One region of the Latilactobacillus sakei subsp. sakei DSM 20017 genome, then DNA from elsewhere that is predicted to be linked to it. Evidence: a T-box and tRNA genes for the amino acid it is inferred to sense, from the RefSeq annotation. Region 1 holds a T-box; the other regions hold tRNA genes.

What was found. The T-box of region 1 lies ahead of ileS (isoleucine--tRNA ligase). A T-box ahead of a tRNA ligase gene usually reads a tRNA of that ligase, here a tRNA-Ile.
Region 2: it has a tRNA-Ile gene. The T-box ahead of ileS (isoleucine--tRNA ligase) is inferred to sense a tRNA for this amino acid. The anticodon was not compared.
Region 3: it has a tRNA-Ile gene. The T-box ahead of ileS (isoleucine--tRNA ligase) is inferred to sense a tRNA for this amino acid. The anticodon was not compared.

What each region holds. Positions count from the first base shown of each region.
Region 1 is NZ_AP017929.1:1,674,796-1,680,300, forward strand. It holds gene ileS (isoleucine--tRNA ligase) at 1-2,428, opposite strand, end outside; T-box leader at 2,473-2,682, opposite strand; gene LEUCM_RS08370 (DivIVA domain-containing protein) at 2,660-3,484, opposite strand; gene LEUCM_RS08375 (YlmH family RNA-binding protein) at 3,518-4,306, opposite strand; gene LEUCM_RS08380 (YggT family protein) at 4,308-4,592, opposite strand; gene LEUCM_RS08385 (cell division protein SepF) at 4,593-5,027, opposite strand; gene ftsZ (cell division protein FtsZ) at 5,043-5,505, opposite strand, start outside.
Region 2 is NZ_AP017929.1:677,504-683,008, forward strand. It holds gene LEUCM_RS03330 (Crp/Fnr family transcriptional regulator) at 1-507, shown strand, start outside; rRNA gene LEUCM_RS03335 (16S ribosomal RNA) at 1,035-2,608, shown strand; tRNA gene LEUCM_RS03340 (tRNA-Ile) at 2,700-2,773, shown strand; tRNA gene LEUCM_RS03345 (tRNA-Ala) at 2,800-2,872, shown strand; rRNA gene LEUCM_RS03350 (23S ribosomal RNA) at 3,045-5,505, shown strand, end outside.
Region 3 is NZ_AP017929.1:28,977-34,481, forward strand. It holds rRNA gene LEUCM_RS00280 (23S ribosomal RNA) at 1-2,448, opposite strand, end outside; tRNA gene LEUCM_RS00285 (tRNA-Ala) at 2,621-2,693, opposite strand; tRNA gene LEUCM_RS00290 (tRNA-Ile) at 2,720-2,793, opposite strand; rRNA gene LEUCM_RS00295 (16S ribosomal RNA) at 2,885-4,458, opposite strand; gene LEUCM_RS00300 (hypothetical protein) at 4,851-5,237, opposite strand; gene LEUCM_RS00305 (CvfD/Ygs/GSP13 family RNA-binding post-transcriptional regulator) at 5,238-5,505, opposite strand, start outside.

The DNA of each region.
Region 1 (5,505 bases):
CTTTTAAGACATCGTCACGAATACCCATGAAAGCATTCCATGTAGCGACTAAGTCTTCTTCACCGGCAAAATGTGCCACTTCTGGCATTTCAGCTAATTGAACGAATTCTTCTGGTTCATGTAAGTAGCTCCAGATTTCTTCAGCTGTATGTGGCAAGATTGGTGTTAATAACTTCGTCAAGGCAACTGCTACTGCATAGAAAACAGTTTGCATGTTACGACGAGGCGCATCATTTTGGCCATCAATATAAACAACATCTTTAGCAAAGTCTAAGTAGAAGGCTGATAATTCGTTCGTTAAGAACATATTGATTGTCTTATAAACTGTGGCAAAATCGTAAGCATCGTAAGCAGCTTTACAACTTTCAATGATTGCGTTTAAGCGAACCAACATGAACTTATCAACTGAGCCTAATTCTGCGTAATCAACTGTGTCTTTGGCAGGATCAAAGTCGGTTGTGTTAGCGATCATAAAGCGCATTGTGTTCCGGATCTTCCGGTAAGCTTCACTGACTTGTTGGAAGTTTTCCATTGTCACTTTCACATCTGAACTAGCATCGACTGAGGCTACCCAGAGGCGGACAATATCTGCACCCATTTGTTTAATGATCTTTTCAGGTAGGATTGTATTCCCAAGTGATTTACTCATCTTACGACCATTACCGTCTAAGACGAAGCCTTGTGAGATAACAGCCTTATAAGGGCTCACTTCGCCAACCGCAACGCTCGTGATTAAACTTGAGTTAAACCAACCACGATATTGATCTGAACCTTCTAAGATTAAGTCTGCTGGATAAGTTAATTCATCACGAGCAGCTAAAACAGCTTGATGTGATGAACCTGAATCAAACCAAACATCCATGATATCTTTTTCTTTTGTAAATTCACCATTTGGGCTACCAGGATGTGTAAAGCCAGCTGGTAATAAGTCTTTAGCATCCCATTCAAACCAAACGTTTGAACCGTGTTCTGCAAAGAGTTGTGCCACACGTTCGATTGTTTCTGGTGTGATGATTTCTGTACCGTCTTCAGCGTAGAAGATTGGTAATGGCACACCCCATGCCCGTTGACGAGAGATAACCCAATCGCCACGATCACGAATCATGTTGTAAAGACGCGTCTTACCCCATTCTGGCATGAATTCAACTTTTTCGATTTGTGCCAAGATTTGATCTCTGAACGCATCGATTGAAGCAAACCATTGTGCTGTTGCTCGGAAGATAACTGGTTTCTTTGTCCGCCAGTCATGTGGGTAACTATGCGTGAAGAAGTCGAGTTTCAATAATGAGCCGTTCTTTTCAAGCGCTTCTATCACCATTGGGTTTGCTTTGTCGTAATAAACACCTTCAAAGCCAGGGGCATCTTCAGTCATAATCCCTTTGCTGTCAACGACTGAAAGCACTGGTAACTTATATTTTGTCCCAGCGTTGTAATCATCTTCACCGTGACCTGGTGCCGTATGCACTAAACCAGTCCCAGTTTCTAATGTCACGTGGTTCCCTAAGATCACCAATGATTCACGGTCATATAATGGGTGGCGGGCTGTCATTAATTCCATGTCAGCACCCTTGAAAGTCTTCAAGATTTCAACTGATTCCCAACCAAGAAGATCAGTCATCTTGTTCAAACGTTCTGCAGCAACAACGTATTTTTGACCGTCAGCTAATACTTGAACATAATCAAAAGCTGGGTTAACAGCAATCCCTAAGTTAGCAGGAATTGTCCATGGTGTTGTTGTCCAGATGATGAATTTTGTGTCAGCATCTAATAAATCTTTACCATCAACAACGTTAAACGCAACGTACATTGATGGTGACTTGATGTCTTTGTATTCAATTTCAGCTTCAGCTAATGTTGATTCTGATGAAGGTGACCAGTAAACGGGCTTCTTACCTTTATAGATATAGCCTTTTTTAGCCATTTCACCGAAGACACGAATTTCTTCAGCTTCGAAATCAGCTGTTAAAGTGATGTATGGATTATCCCAATCAGCAGAAATACCAAGGCGTTTGAAATCTTGGCGTTGCGTGTTGACTTGTTCCATGGCATAGTCGTAACAAAGTTTACGGTAGTCAACAAGGCTCATTTCCTTCCGTTTAATACCCTTTTTAGCCAAGGCTTGTTCGATTGGCAAACCATGTGTATCCCAACCAGGGACAAAAGGTGCGCGGAAACCGTTCATTGATTTGTAACGAACGATGATATCTTTACTTGTTTTATTTAAGGCGTGACCCATGTGGATATTACCGTTAGCAAATGGAGGCCCATCATGAAGTACGAATGATGGTTTACCTTCATTTAATTTTTGCCGTTGTTGATAAAGGTTGTTATCGGCCCAACCTTTTTGCCAATCGATTTCACGATTAGGCAAACCTGCTCGCATTGGGAAAGCTGTCTTACCCAAGTTTAATGTTTCTTTGATACGCATTAAATCACTCCTCAATTTTTTAAAACAAAAAAAGACCCCGCCCCGTATAGGACGAAATCTTCGTGGTACCACCTAATTTTGAGAGTCAAAGACCCTCCTTAAGATGCGTTAACGGGCATTGGCCGTTCCAAACTACTTGATTCATCTGAAAAACAACAAGGTGATACACACTAAATAGAGCATTACCAACCTTCCACCAGTCGTTGGCTCGCTTAAATGTTATTTAATTTGTTAATTCTTGTTATTGTCTGTTAATGGTTCGCTATCGTCTTCTTCGATTGGATTATAGCCATAGCCATTATGAGTTTCTTCTGATTGAATTTCATCATCTAAAGTATCGGCCTTAATGACTGGTTCTTCAGGTGCTTCTTCATCAGCTACTTCTGGTAACTTATCATCAGGGAAAACAATCGTATGGGTTGTTTGATCAGAAAAGTCATCAGTCGTAATATCATCCCATGGTTTAACTACTGTCTCTGAGTCTACTAGATTATGCTTCTTGCTGTCAAGGTCTGTGAGGTCAATTTCTGCAGATAATGCTTCATGACCAGCTAAATCATCTTTAGATAATAGGTCTGTCCATTCGGGGCTCTTAACAACTTCCAATTGTGATTCGAGCATCACTTGTAATCTTTGACGGAAAACGCGTGTTTGTTTCTTCAAATCGTCTGTTTCGATGGCGATTTGTTTAGCACGTTCAGTTGCATCTTCAATAATGTGGTTGGCTTTTTCAGTCGCATCATTCAACATTGATTTAGAATTCTTTTCTGTTTCAGTTTGAATAATTTCAGCTTCTCTTTTAGCATTTTCTTTAACTTTATCGGCTGCTTCTTGGGCCACAATAATTGATTGGTTCAAGGCATCTTTTAATTCGTTAAAGTAAGTGACCTTTTCATCACTTGATTTTAGTTCTGCTTTTAAAGCATCATTTTCATTTAAAACTGATTCGTAATCCTTAATCACTTGGTCTAAAAAGTCATTAACTTGATCAGGATTATATCCCCGCATCTTATTGCCGAACTCTTTGTTATGAATATCTAAAGGTGTTAAAACCATTCTGAAATCCCTCCGTCATTTTCAACATTTCTATTATTTTCTTAGAATACCAAGTGTCACACGGTATTTTTCTTTACGCGTTTGACCATCAATTGATTTGAGCTGAATACGCCCATAGCCACGGACAGAAATAATGTCTAATAAGTCTAATTCAAAATCAGGCTTATCAAAGGCTTGCCAATTCAATTTCACTTTATTACCTTGAACAAGCTCTTTAGCACGTTGCCGTGACATATTATAAACTGCCGCGATAATCGTATCTAGTCGGAATGAACTGACTAATAGCTGTTCAAACTGCCAAGCATCCCTGGGGATAATCAACTCAGTATAGGCTTGTTCTTCAAGGTGAACAGTAACTTTACCAATCTTCGTAATCTGATTCACCACATAGTCAGCCATCTTAGTTGTGACAAAAAATTGCCACCGTTGACCATCCGTCATGATATCACCAAACACGTTTCGATCAATACCAGCGTTGACCAATGTTCCTAAAATCTTACCATGCGAAAGCTGTGCAAATTTAATTGGATAACGAATTTCAAAGAGTTGGATTTCAAAATCGGCTTCCTCAGGTTCAAAATAAGTTGGTGCAATCAACGCACGTTGTCGTTCAGCAGCATTGTAGCCCCCACTGAAATGGTATTTAAGCTCACCCTTTTCACCAATTAAGGTTTGTAGAATGTAAGCCTGTCTAGGATCTAAAAAATCCGTTAATATTGCACGGTATTCAGTTGTTGCTTGTTCAATCCAATCAAGAACTTGTGCAACAAATGGCGCTTCACTTTTTCTAAAGTGCTGATAAACAGCTTCGTTATCAGCCATCTTAGTAATACCTCATGGCTAAGATTTGAATAATCGTCCCTAAGCCACGTTCGACTAAATACAAGACAAAGCCAGCAATGATGGCGGAAAAACCAATACCACCAATTGCTGGTATGATCCGGTCAAAAACCCCTAAGAAGGGTTCAACCAATCTCGCAAGTAGCTGACCTAATTTAGAATCCATCGCACCTGGAATCCAAGTTAATAGACAATAAATAAAGATGATGCCCACATAAATCCTTGTGGCTTGCATTAGGAACATTAATAAATAGATTACAAATTGCACTTAGTTCACCTCAGAATCAAAATCATTTTGATCGATAATATCGGATAGATTACCGTCAATTTCATAGTTTGGTGGCGTGCATAAAAAGATTTGTTCACCGACCCGTTGAATTTCACCATTAATTGCGAAAACTGTCCCGGTCAGAAAATCAATTATGCGTGACGCTTGTGCACCCTCAATTCTCGTAAAATTAACAATAACGGCTTTATTTTCGAGTAAATGCTTACCAACTTTTTTAGCGTCAGAGTAAATACGTGGTTCGCAAAGTACGATTTTATTCATCTTAGCATTGCCTGCGGCGGTCATTGAAATAATATTATCCGGACGTGATGTTGGACTGACTTCATCAGTTGTCTTGGTTCCTTGCAGATCAGTCGAATAATCTTCATCTTCTGTCATGCCGAAAAAATTACTGAAACTAAATTTACCAGCCATCAGTCATCCTCCTAATTATTTACGACGTCGTTTAAAAAATGGGGGTACATCATTGTTATCTTGTTTTGTATCCACAGCGTCACTGTCTACTTGTGCTGTTCGTTTGAAGATGTCGAAGTCTTTCTTTTCAACTTCATCAAATTTTTCAGTAGCTTTCGCTTGTTCGCGTGGATTAGGTTCACGACGCATGTCCCAATTGCCGAAAGGATCGTCATTAGTTGTTTGTTTAGGTGTACTAGGTTGTACAGGTTGACTTGTTGTTTGAGCAGCTTCTGGACGTTTTGGTGTTTTACCATCGTTATCGATCCCAGTTGCAATCACAGTTACGACAACTTCGTCTCCAAGATTTTCATTGATTGATGTCCCGAAGATTAAGTTGACTTCACTTGTTGCAGCTTGTTGAACGATACCAGCAGCATCTTGTGCTTCAAATAATGACAAGTCTGGGCCACCAGTGATGTTTAAGAGGACTTGTTCT
Region 2 (5,505 bases), 940 kb from region 1:
GCTAGTGGGAGTATTAAGGTTTATCAATTATCCGCAGCGGGTAAAGAACAACTATTGCGGATTATGGAACCGGGGGACTTTGAAGGTGAGAAGTTGCTCTTTACGAATCAGGAGGAACAAGTATATGGTGAGGCACTCCAAGACAGTGTAATCTGCACATTGCCGCGCGCACCTTTTCAAGAACTACTATTAACTTATCCGGAAATTAGTTTGAAACTTTTAGAAGTAACGGCTAATAAGATGATTAAGTTGGAACAACAAGCTAATCTGATGAATATCGAATCGGTTGAATCGCGAATTGTGACTTATCTATTGGCTTTGGTGAAGGTCAGTGAGGCGTTGACGGTTAAAATCCCGATGAAGTTAAAAGAATTAGCCACTTATATTGGAACAACGCCGGAAACTTTATCGCGGCAATTGAAGCAATTAGAACAGCGGCAATTGATAAAAAGACAAGGTCGACAGGTTGAAATATTAGATTATGAACGCTTGGAAGACTTCTATTAGTAGTGATTATGGCGTGTTGGTCAACAAATTTGAGAGATTTGTTGACCAACACGTTTTTCACCTATACCAATTCGTTGAAATAGTGGCGAAATCGCGATTTATAAGTGTTGTAAGGGATAATCAGTAGCGCAATTAGGGATGCTTTTTAGTGGATTAAAACGTTTTTTTTAAGCTTGGCAAAGGTTATTTTCAAGTTTTTTAAAAAATATTGAAAATAGTGATTGACGTTGTCCCACTAGGATGGTAAGATATTCTATGTTGTCGAGAGATGAACGTGTGATTGAAAAGTTGATAAAAATTATTTTTAAAAAGTAGTTGACATCAGCTTGATCGCATGATATGATTAATTGCGTTGCTTATGAGATTTTAAATTTTAAGTAACGGCGATTCATATAAGGTAGACCTTTGAAAACTGAACAAAGTTTTGATAAACCAAATGTGTAGGGTCGCCCTTCGGGGCACAACATATTTGCGAAGTCAATTTCGCTAGCAAATAAATTAAGTAACAAAACAAGAGCTACAAACTTTTAATCGAGAGTTTGATCCTGGCTCAGGACGAACGCTGGCGGCGTGCCTAATACATGCAAGTCGAACGCACTCTCGTTTAGATTGAAGGAGCTTGCTCCTGATTGATAAACATTTGAGTGAGTGGCGGACGGGTGAGTAACACGTGGGTAACCTGCCCTAAAGTGGGGGATAACATTTGGAAACAGATGCTAATACCGCATAAAACCTAACACCGCATGGTGTAGGGTTGAAAGATGGTTTCGGCTATCACTTTAGGATGGACCCGCGGTGCATTAGTTAGTTGGTGAGGTAAAGGCTCACCAAGACCGTGATGCATAGCCGACCTGAGAGGGTAATCGGCCACACTGGGACTGAGACACGGCCCAGACTCCTACGGGAGGCAGCAGTAGGGAATCTTCCACAATGGACGAAAGTCTGATGGAGCAACGCCGCGTGAGTGAAGAAGGTTTTCGGATCGTAAAACTCTGTTGTTGGAGAAGAATGTATCTGATAGTAACTGATCAGGTAGTGACGGTATCCAACCAGAAAGCCACGGCTAACTACGTGCCAGCAGCCGCGGTAATACGTAGGTGGCAAGCGTTGTCCGGATTTATTGGGCGTAAAGCGAGCGCAGGCGGTTTCTTAAGTCTGATGTGAAAGCCTTCGGCTCAACCGAAGAAGTGCATCGGAAACTGGGAAACTTGAGTGCAGAAGAGGACAGTGGAACTCCATGTGTAGCGGTGAAATGCGTAGATATATGGAAGAACACCAGTGGCGAAGGCGGCTGTCTGGTCTGTAACTGACGCTGAGGCTCGAAAGCATGGGTAGCAAACAGGATTAGATACCCTGGTAGTCCATGCCGTAAACGATGAGTGCTAGGTGTTGGAGGGTTTCCGCCCTTCAGTGCCGCAGCTAACGCATTAAGCACTCCGCCTGGGGAGTACGACCGCAAGGTTGAAACTCAAAGGAATTGACGGGGGCCCGCACAAGCGGTGGAGCATGTGGTTTAATTCGAAGCAACGCGAAGAACCTTACCAGGTCTTGACATCCTTTGACCACTCTAGAGATAGAGCTTTCCCTTCGGGGACAAAGTGACAGGTGGTGCATGGTTGTCGTCAGCTCGTGTCGTGAGATGTTGGGTTAAGTCCCGCAACGAGCGCAACCCTTATTACTAGTTGCCAGCATTTAGTTGGGCACTCTAGTGAGACTGCCGGTGACAAACCGGAGGAAGGTGGGGACGACGTCAAATCATCATGCCCCTTATGACCTGGGCTACACACGTGCTACAATGGATGGTACAACGAGTTGCGAGACCGCGAGGTTTAGCTAATCTCTTAAAACCATTCTCAGTTCGGATTGTAGGCTGCAACTCGCCTACATGAAGCCGGAATCGCTAGTAATCGCGGATCAGCATGCCGCGGTGAATACGTTCCCGGGCCTTGTACACACCGCCCGTCACACCATGAGAGTTTGTAACACCCAAAGCCGGTGAGGTAACCCTTCGGGGAGCCAGCCGTCTAAGGTGGGACAGATGATTAGGGTGAAGTCGTAACAAGGTAGCCGTAGGAGAACCTGCGGCTGGATCACCTCCTTTCTAAGGAATAATACGGAAAACCTTGTACATTTGCGAAATCAAAACTTTGTTTAGTTTTGAGAGGTCTACTCTCATCATTAAGGACGTTTTTGGGCCTATAGCTCAGCTGGTTAGAGCGCACGCCTGATAAGCGTGAGGTCGATGGTTCGAGTCCATTTAGGCCCATTGTACCAATTTAATAGTTTCATTATGGGGGATTAGCTCAGCTGGGAGAGCGCCTGCTTTGCACGCAGGAGGTCATCGGTTCGATCCCGTTATCCTCCATTGATGACAATAGTCATCGTAACTTTGTTCTTTGAAAACTGGATAATAAGTAATATATTAGTTTTAAAAGCCGAGAAAAACATTGCGTTTTAAAGAGTTTTTTAATAATAGAAATATGAATTAGTTCATATCGCTAAACTCAAATAATAACCCTTTACCGTAGGTAAAGATAGGTTAAGTTATAAAGGGCGCATGGTGGATGCCTTGGCACTAGGAGCCGATGAAGGACGGTACTAACACCGATATGCTTCGGGGAGCTGTAAGTAAGCTTTGATCCGGAGATTTCCGAATGGGGGAACCCAATACTTTTAATCGAGTATTATCATTAAGTGAATACATAGCTTAATGAAGGTAGACGAGGGGAACTGAAACATCTAAGTACCTTCAGGAAGAGAAAGAAAAATCGATTCCCTAAGTAGCGGCGAGCGAACGGGGAAGAGCCCAAACCAAGAAGCTTGCTTCTTGGGGTTGTAGGACAGAACTTTGGAGTTACCAAGTTAAGTTGTAATCGAATCAGCTGGGAAGTTGAGTCAAAGAGTGTGATAACCACGTAGATTAAACAACTTGACCTCCGTTCTGGATCCTGAGTACGGCGGAACACGTGAAATTCCGTCGGAATCCGGGAGGACCATCTCCCAAGGCTAAATACTCCCTAGTGACCGATAGTGAACCAGTACCGTGAGGGAAAGGTGAAAAGCACCCCGGAAGGGGAGTGAAATAGATCCTGAAACCATGTGCCTACAATTAGTCAAAGCTCGTTAATGAGTGATGGCGTGCCTTTTGTAGAATGAACCGGCGAGTTACGTTTATATGCGAGGTTAAAGTGAAAAGCTGGAGCCGTAGCGAAAGCGAGTCTGAAATGGGCGAGTGAGTATATAGATGTAGACCCGAAACCAAGTGACCTACCCATGTCCAGGTTGAAGGTGTGGTAAAACACACTGGAGGACCGAACCCACGTCAGTTGAAAATGGCGGGGATGAGGTGTGGGTAGCGGTGAAATTCCAATCGAACTTGGAGATAGCTGGTTCTCTCCGAAATAGCTTTAGGGCTAGCCTCGGAATATTGGATCATGGAGGTAGAGCACTGTTTGGACTAGGGGCCCGTCATGGGTTACTGAATTCAGATAAACTCCGAATACCATTGATTTAGTTCCGGGAGTCAGACTGCGAGTGATAAGATCCGTAGTCGAAAGGGAAACAGCCCAGATCACCAGTTAAGGTCCCAAAATTTATGTTAAGTGGAAAAGGATGTGGCGGTGCACAGACAACTAGGATGTTGGCTCAGAAGCAGCCACCATTTAAAGAGTGCGTAATAGCTCACTAGTCGAGTGCCGCTGCGCCGAAAATGTACCGGGGCTAAACATAATACCGAAACTGTGGGTGGACACGTAAGTGTCCGCGGTAGGAGAGCGTTCTAAGGGCGACGAAGCTAGATCGTAAGGACTAGTGGAGCGCTTAGAAGTGAGAATGCCGGCATGAGTAGCGAAAGATCAGTGAGAATCTGATCCACCGTATGACTAAGGTTTCCTGGGGAAGGCTCGTCCTCCCAGGGTTAGTCGGGACCTAAGGCGAGGCCGAGAGGCGTAGTCGATGGATAACAGGTTGATATTCCTGTACTAGTTTATTTTGTTTGAATGATGGAGGGACGCAGGAAGCTAAGGAATGCACACGACTGGAAATGTGTGTCCAAGCAACAAGTCTTGAGTTGAGTGAAATGCTTGATTCTTTAAGGACAAGTTGTGATGGGGAGCGAAATTAAGTAGCGAAGTTCCTGATGTTACACTGCCAAGAAAAGCTTCTAGTGAGAAATAAACTACCCGTACCGTAAACCGACACAGGTGGTCGAGGAGAATATCCTAAGGTGAGCGAGTGAACTCTCGTTAAGGAACTCGGCAAAATGACCCCGTAACTTCGGGAGAAGGGGTGCTGACCGTCAGGTCAGCCGCAGTGAATAGGCCCAAACAACTGTTTATCAAAAACACAGGTCTCTGCAAAATCGTAAGATGACGTATAGGGGCTGACGCCTGCCCGGTGCTGGAAGGTTAAGAGGATGAGTTAGCGCAAGCGAAGCCCAGAATTGAAGCCCCAGTAAACGGCGGCCGTAACTATAACGGTCCTAAGGTAGCGAAATTCCTTGTCGGGTAAGTTCCGACCCGCACGAAAGGCGTAATGATTTGGGCACTGTCTCAACGAGAGACTCGGTGAAATTATAATACCCGTGAAGATGCGGGTTACCCGCGACAGGACGGAAAGACCCCATGGAGCTTTACTGTAGCTTGATATTGAGTGTTTGTACAGTTTGTACAGGATAGGTAGGAGCCGTAGAAATCGGAACGCTAGTTTCGATTGAGGCGTTGGTGGGATACTACCCTAACTGTATGACCACTCTAACCCGCGCCACTTAGCGTGGCGGGAGACAGTGTCAGGTGGGCAGTTTGACTGGGGCGGTCGCCTCCTAAAGTGTAACGGAGGCGCTCAAAGGTTCTCTCAGAATGGTTGGAAATCATTCGTAGAGTGTAAAGGTATAAGAGAGCTTGACTGTGAGATTGACAAATCGAGCAGGGACGAAAGTCGGACTTAGTGATCCGGTGGTTCCGTATGGAAGGGCCATCGCTCAACGGATAAAAGCTACCC
Region 3 (5,505 bases), 290 kb from region 1:
CCGTTGAGCGATGGCCCTTCCATACGGAACCACCGGATCACTAAGTCCGACTTTCGTCCCTGCTCGATTTGTCAATCTCACAGTCAAGCTCTCTTATACCTTTACACTCTACGAATGATTTCCAACCATTCTGAGAGAACCTTTGAGCGCCTCCGTTACACTTTAGGAGGCGACCGCCCCAGTCAAACTGCCCACCTGACACTGTCTCCCGCCACGCTAAGTGGCGCGGGTTAGAGTGGTCATACAGTTAGGGTAGTATCCCACCAACGCCTCAATCGAAACTAGCGTTCCGATTTCTACGGCTCCTACCTATCCTGTACAAACTGTACAAACACTCAATATCAAGCTACAGTAAAGCTCCATGGGGTCTTTCCGTCCTGTCGCGGGTAACCCGCATCTTCACGGGTATTATAATTTCACCGAGTCTCTCGTTGAGACAGTGCCCAAATCATTACGCCTTTCGTGCGGGTCGGAACTTACCCGACAAGGAATTTCGCTACCTTAGGACCGTTATAGTTACGGCCGCCGTTTACTGGGGCTTCAATTCTGGGCTTCGCTTGCGCTAACTCATCCTCTTAACCTTCCAGCACCGGGCAGGCGTCAGCCCCTATACGTCATCTTACGATTTTGCAGAGACCTGTGTTTTTGATAAACAGTTGTTTGGGCCTATTCACTGCGGCTGACCTGACGGTCAGCACCCCTTCTCCCGAAGTTACGGGGTCATTTTGCCGAGTTCCTTAACGAGAGTTCACTCGCTCACCTTAGGATATTCTCCTCGACCACCTGTGTCGGTTTACGGTACGGGTAGTTTATTTCTCACTAGAAGCTTTTCTTGGCAGTGTAACATCAGGAACTTCGCTACTTAATTTCGCTCCCCATCACAACTTGTCCTTAAAGAATCAAGCATTTCACTCAACTCAAGACTTATTGCTTGGACACACATTTCCAGTCGTGTGCATTCCTTAGCTTCCTGCGTCCCTCCATCATTCAAACAAAATAAACTAGTACAGGAATATCAACCTGTTATCCATCGACTACGCCTCTCGGCCTCGCCTTAGGTCCCGACTAACCCTGGGAGGACGAGCCTTCCCCAGGAAACCTTAGTCATACGGTGGATCAGATTCTCACTGATCTTTCGCTACTCATGCCGGCATTCTCACTTCTAAGCGCTCCACTAGTCCTTACGATCTAGCTTCATCGCCCTTAGAACGCTCTCCTACCGCGGACACTTACGTGTCCACCCACAGTTTCGGTATTATGTTTAGCCCCGGTACATTTTCGGCGCAGCGGCACTCGACTAGTGAGCTATTACGCACTCTTTAAATGGTGGCTGCTTCTGAGCCAACATCCTAGTTGTCTGTGCACCGCCACATCCTTTTCCACTTAACATAAATTTTGGGACCTTAACTGGTGATCTGGGCTGTTTCCCTTTCGACTACGGATCTTATCACTCGCAGTCTGACTCCCGGAACTAAATCAATGGTATTCGGAGTTTATCTGAATTCAGTAACCCATGACGGGCCCCTAGTCCAAACAGTGCTCTACCTCCATGATCCAATATTCCGAGGCTAGCCCTAAAGCTATTTCGGAGAGAACCAGCTATCTCCAAGTTCGATTGGAATTTCACCGCTACCCACACCTCATCCCCGCCATTTTCAACTGACGTGGGTTCGGTCCTCCAGTGTGTTTTACCACACCTTCAACCTGGACATGGGTAGGTCACTTGGTTTCGGGTCTACATCTATATACTCACTCGCCCATTTCAGACTCGCTTTCGCTACGGCTCCAGCTTTTCACTTTAACCTCGCATATAAACGTAACTCGCCGGTTCATTCTACAAAAGGCACGCCATCACTCATTAACGAGCTTTGACTAATTGTAGGCACATGGTTTCAGGATCTATTTCACTCCCCTTCCGGGGTGCTTTTCACCTTTCCCTCACGGTACTGGTTCACTATCGGTCACTAGGGAGTATTTAGCCTTGGGAGATGGTCCTCCCGGATTCCGACGGAATTTCACGTGTTCCGCCGTACTCAGGATCCAGAACGGAGGTCAAGTTGTTTAATCTACGTGGTTATCACACTCTTTGACTCAGCTTCCCAGCTGATTCGATTACAACTTAACTTGGTAACTCCAAAGTTCTGTCCTACAACCCCAAGAAGCAAGCTTCTTGGTTTGGGCTCTTCCCCGTTCGCTCGCCGCTACTTAGGGAATCGATTTTTCTTTCTCTTCCTGAAGGTACTTAGATGTTTCAGTTCCCCTCGTCTACCTTCATTAAGCTATGTATTCACTTAATGATAATACTCGATTAAAAGTATTGGGTTCCCCCATTCGGAAATCTCCGGATCAAAGCTTACTTACAGCTCCCCGAAGCATATCGGTGTTAGTACCGTCCTTCATCGGCTCCTAGTGCCAAGGCATCCACCATGCGCCCTTTATAACTTAACCTATCTTTACCTACGGTAAAGGGTTATTATTTGAGTTTAGCGATATGAACTAATTCATATTTCTATTATTAAAAAACTCTTTAAAACGCAATGTTTTTCTCGGCTTTTAAAACTAATATATTACTTATTATCCAGTTTTCAAAGAACAAAGTTACGATGACTATTGTCATCAATGGAGGATAACGGGATCGAACCGATGACCTCCTGCGTGCAAAGCAGGCGCTCTCCCAGCTGAGCTAATCCCCCATAATGAAACTATTAAATTGGTACAATGGGCCTAAATGGACTCGAACCATCGACCTCACGCTTATCAGGCGTGCGCTCTAACCAGCTGAGCTATAGGCCCAAAAACGTCCTTAATGATGAGAGTAGACCTCTCAAAACTAAACAAAGTTTTGATTTCGCAAATGTACAAGGTTTTCCGTATTATTCCTTAGAAAGGAGGTGATCCAGCCGCAGGTTCTCCTACGGCTACCTTGTTACGACTTCACCCTAATCATCTGTCCCACCTTAGACGGCTGGCTCCCCGAAGGGTTACCTCACCGGCTTTGGGTGTTACAAACTCTCATGGTGTGACGGGCGGTGTGTACAAGGCCCGGGAACGTATTCACCGCGGCATGCTGATCCGCGATTACTAGCGATTCCGGCTTCATGTAGGCGAGTTGCAGCCTACAATCCGAACTGAGAATGGTTTTAAGAGATTAGCTAAACCTCGCGGTCTCGCAACTCGTTGTACCATCCATTGTAGCACGTGTGTAGCCCAGGTCATAAGGGGCATGATGATTTGACGTCGTCCCCACCTTCCTCCGGTTTGTCACCGGCAGTCTCACTAGAGTGCCCAACTAAATGCTGGCAACTAGTAATAAGGGTTGCGCTCGTTGCGGGACTTAACCCAACATCTCACGACACGAGCTGACGACAACCATGCACCACCTGTCACTTTGTCCCCGAAGGGAAAGCTCTATCTCTAGAGTGGTCAAAGGATGTCAAGACCTGGTAAGGTTCTTCGCGTTGCTTCGAATTAAACCACATGCTCCACCGCTTGTGCGGGCCCCCGTCAATTCCTTTGAGTTTCAACCTTGCGGTCGTACTCCCCAGGCGGAGTGCTTAATGCGTTAGCTGCGGCACTGAAGGGCGGAAACCCTCCAACACCTAGCACTCATCGTTTACGGCATGGACTACCAGGGTATCTAATCCTGTTTGCTACCCATGCTTTCGAGCCTCAGCGTCAGTTACAGACCAGACAGCCGCCTTCGCCACTGGTGTTCTTCCATATATCTACGCATTTCACCGCTACACATGGAGTTCCACTGTCCTCTTCTGCACTCAAGTTTCCCAGTTTCCGATGCACTTCTTCGGTTGAGCCGAAGGCTTTCACATCAGACTTAAGAAACCGCCTGCGCTCGCTTTACGCCCAATAAATCCGGACAACGCTTGCCACCTACGTATTACCGCGGCTGCTGGCACGTAGTTAGCCGTGGCTTTCTGGTTGGATACCGTCACTACCTGATCAGTTACTATCAGATACATTCTTCTCCAACAACAGAGTTTTACGATCCGAAAACCTTCTTCACTCACGCGGCGTTGCTCCATCAGACTTTCGTCCATTGTGGAAGATTCCCTACTGCTGCCTCCCGTAGGAGTCTGGGCCGTGTCTCAGTCCCAGTGTGGCCGATTACCCTCTCAGGTCGGCTATGCATCACGGTCTTGGTGAGCCTTTACCTCACCAACTAACTAATGCACCGCGGGTCCATCCTAAAGTGATAGCCGAAACCATCTTTCAACCCTACACCATGCGGTGTTAGGTTTTATGCGGTATTAGCATCTGTTTCCAAATGTTATCCCCCACTTTAGGGCAGGTTACCCACGTGTTACTCACCCGTCCGCCACTCACTCAAATGTTTATCAATCAGGAGCAAGCTCCTTCAATCTAAACGAGAGTGCGTTCGACTTGCATGTATTAGGCACGCCGCCAGCGTTCGTCCTGAGCCAGGATCAAACTCTCGATTAAAAGTTTGTAGCTCTTGTTTTGTTACTTAATTTATTTGCTAGCGAAATTGACTTCGCAAATATGTTGTGCCCCGAAGGGCGACCCTACACATTTGGTTTATCAAAACTTTGTTCAGTTTTCAAAGATCTACTGTGTTGAAACAGCTTAATTAATATATCATCTTTCGTACTAACTTGTCAAGAACTTTTTTTAAATATTTTTTGAATAAATATTCAAAACTTTTAAATTCGATGACGTCGTTTTTGATGATTATCAATTGCCTCGCTGACAACATAGACTACTATACCAACATTCCAATATATCGTCAAGCATTTATTTACATTTTTTTGAATAAAAATGTAAAAAGTTATAAAAACGGACATTTTTGAATAGATATGCAGTGATTGTCCGAATTAATTTAGGTGTGGAACGCCTGTTACTTCCAGTTTATCAAGCAATTCCGTGATTTCACTAGGATTTGCGAACTGATAGCCCGATTCTGCAATTATTTGCAATTGTTCGTCATAGAATTCGGCCGGATGTTCACTCCATTGAAAGACAAAAAACGAAACATTCTCACCTTCAAGGTTAATATTAGCTAAATTAATCAATCTTAGCTCATTAACATCAATTTTAATCGTCGCTTTAATGGCATTTAAAACTGCAGCTAATGGTGTTTGATCCGAATTTTTATGTGTTGATAACATTTTATAATCCGTATCGGCTTGTTTTTGCACTAAAAAATCATATTGACCTTGCTTTGTCTTGTACATGATTGTTCCTGCTACTTTAGCACTCATCTATTTACCCCTTTGGTTTAATTCTTCAATTGCCGCTTTAGTCCATCCCGGTAATCGCTCCGCAATCGGTGCAAAACCTGTTTGAATCCGACGGTTAGTCCAGTAATGCTTCTTTGCTCGTTGTGGTAGTAGATCCTGTGCCTTATGAAGTGCACGTAATGACAAACTAATCTTATGCGTGTATTCATCAACATCTAACACTAATACCTCTAATTGCTGTCCTACTGTAAATTGCTCGTCTAGCGCCTTCACAAAACCATGACCGCAC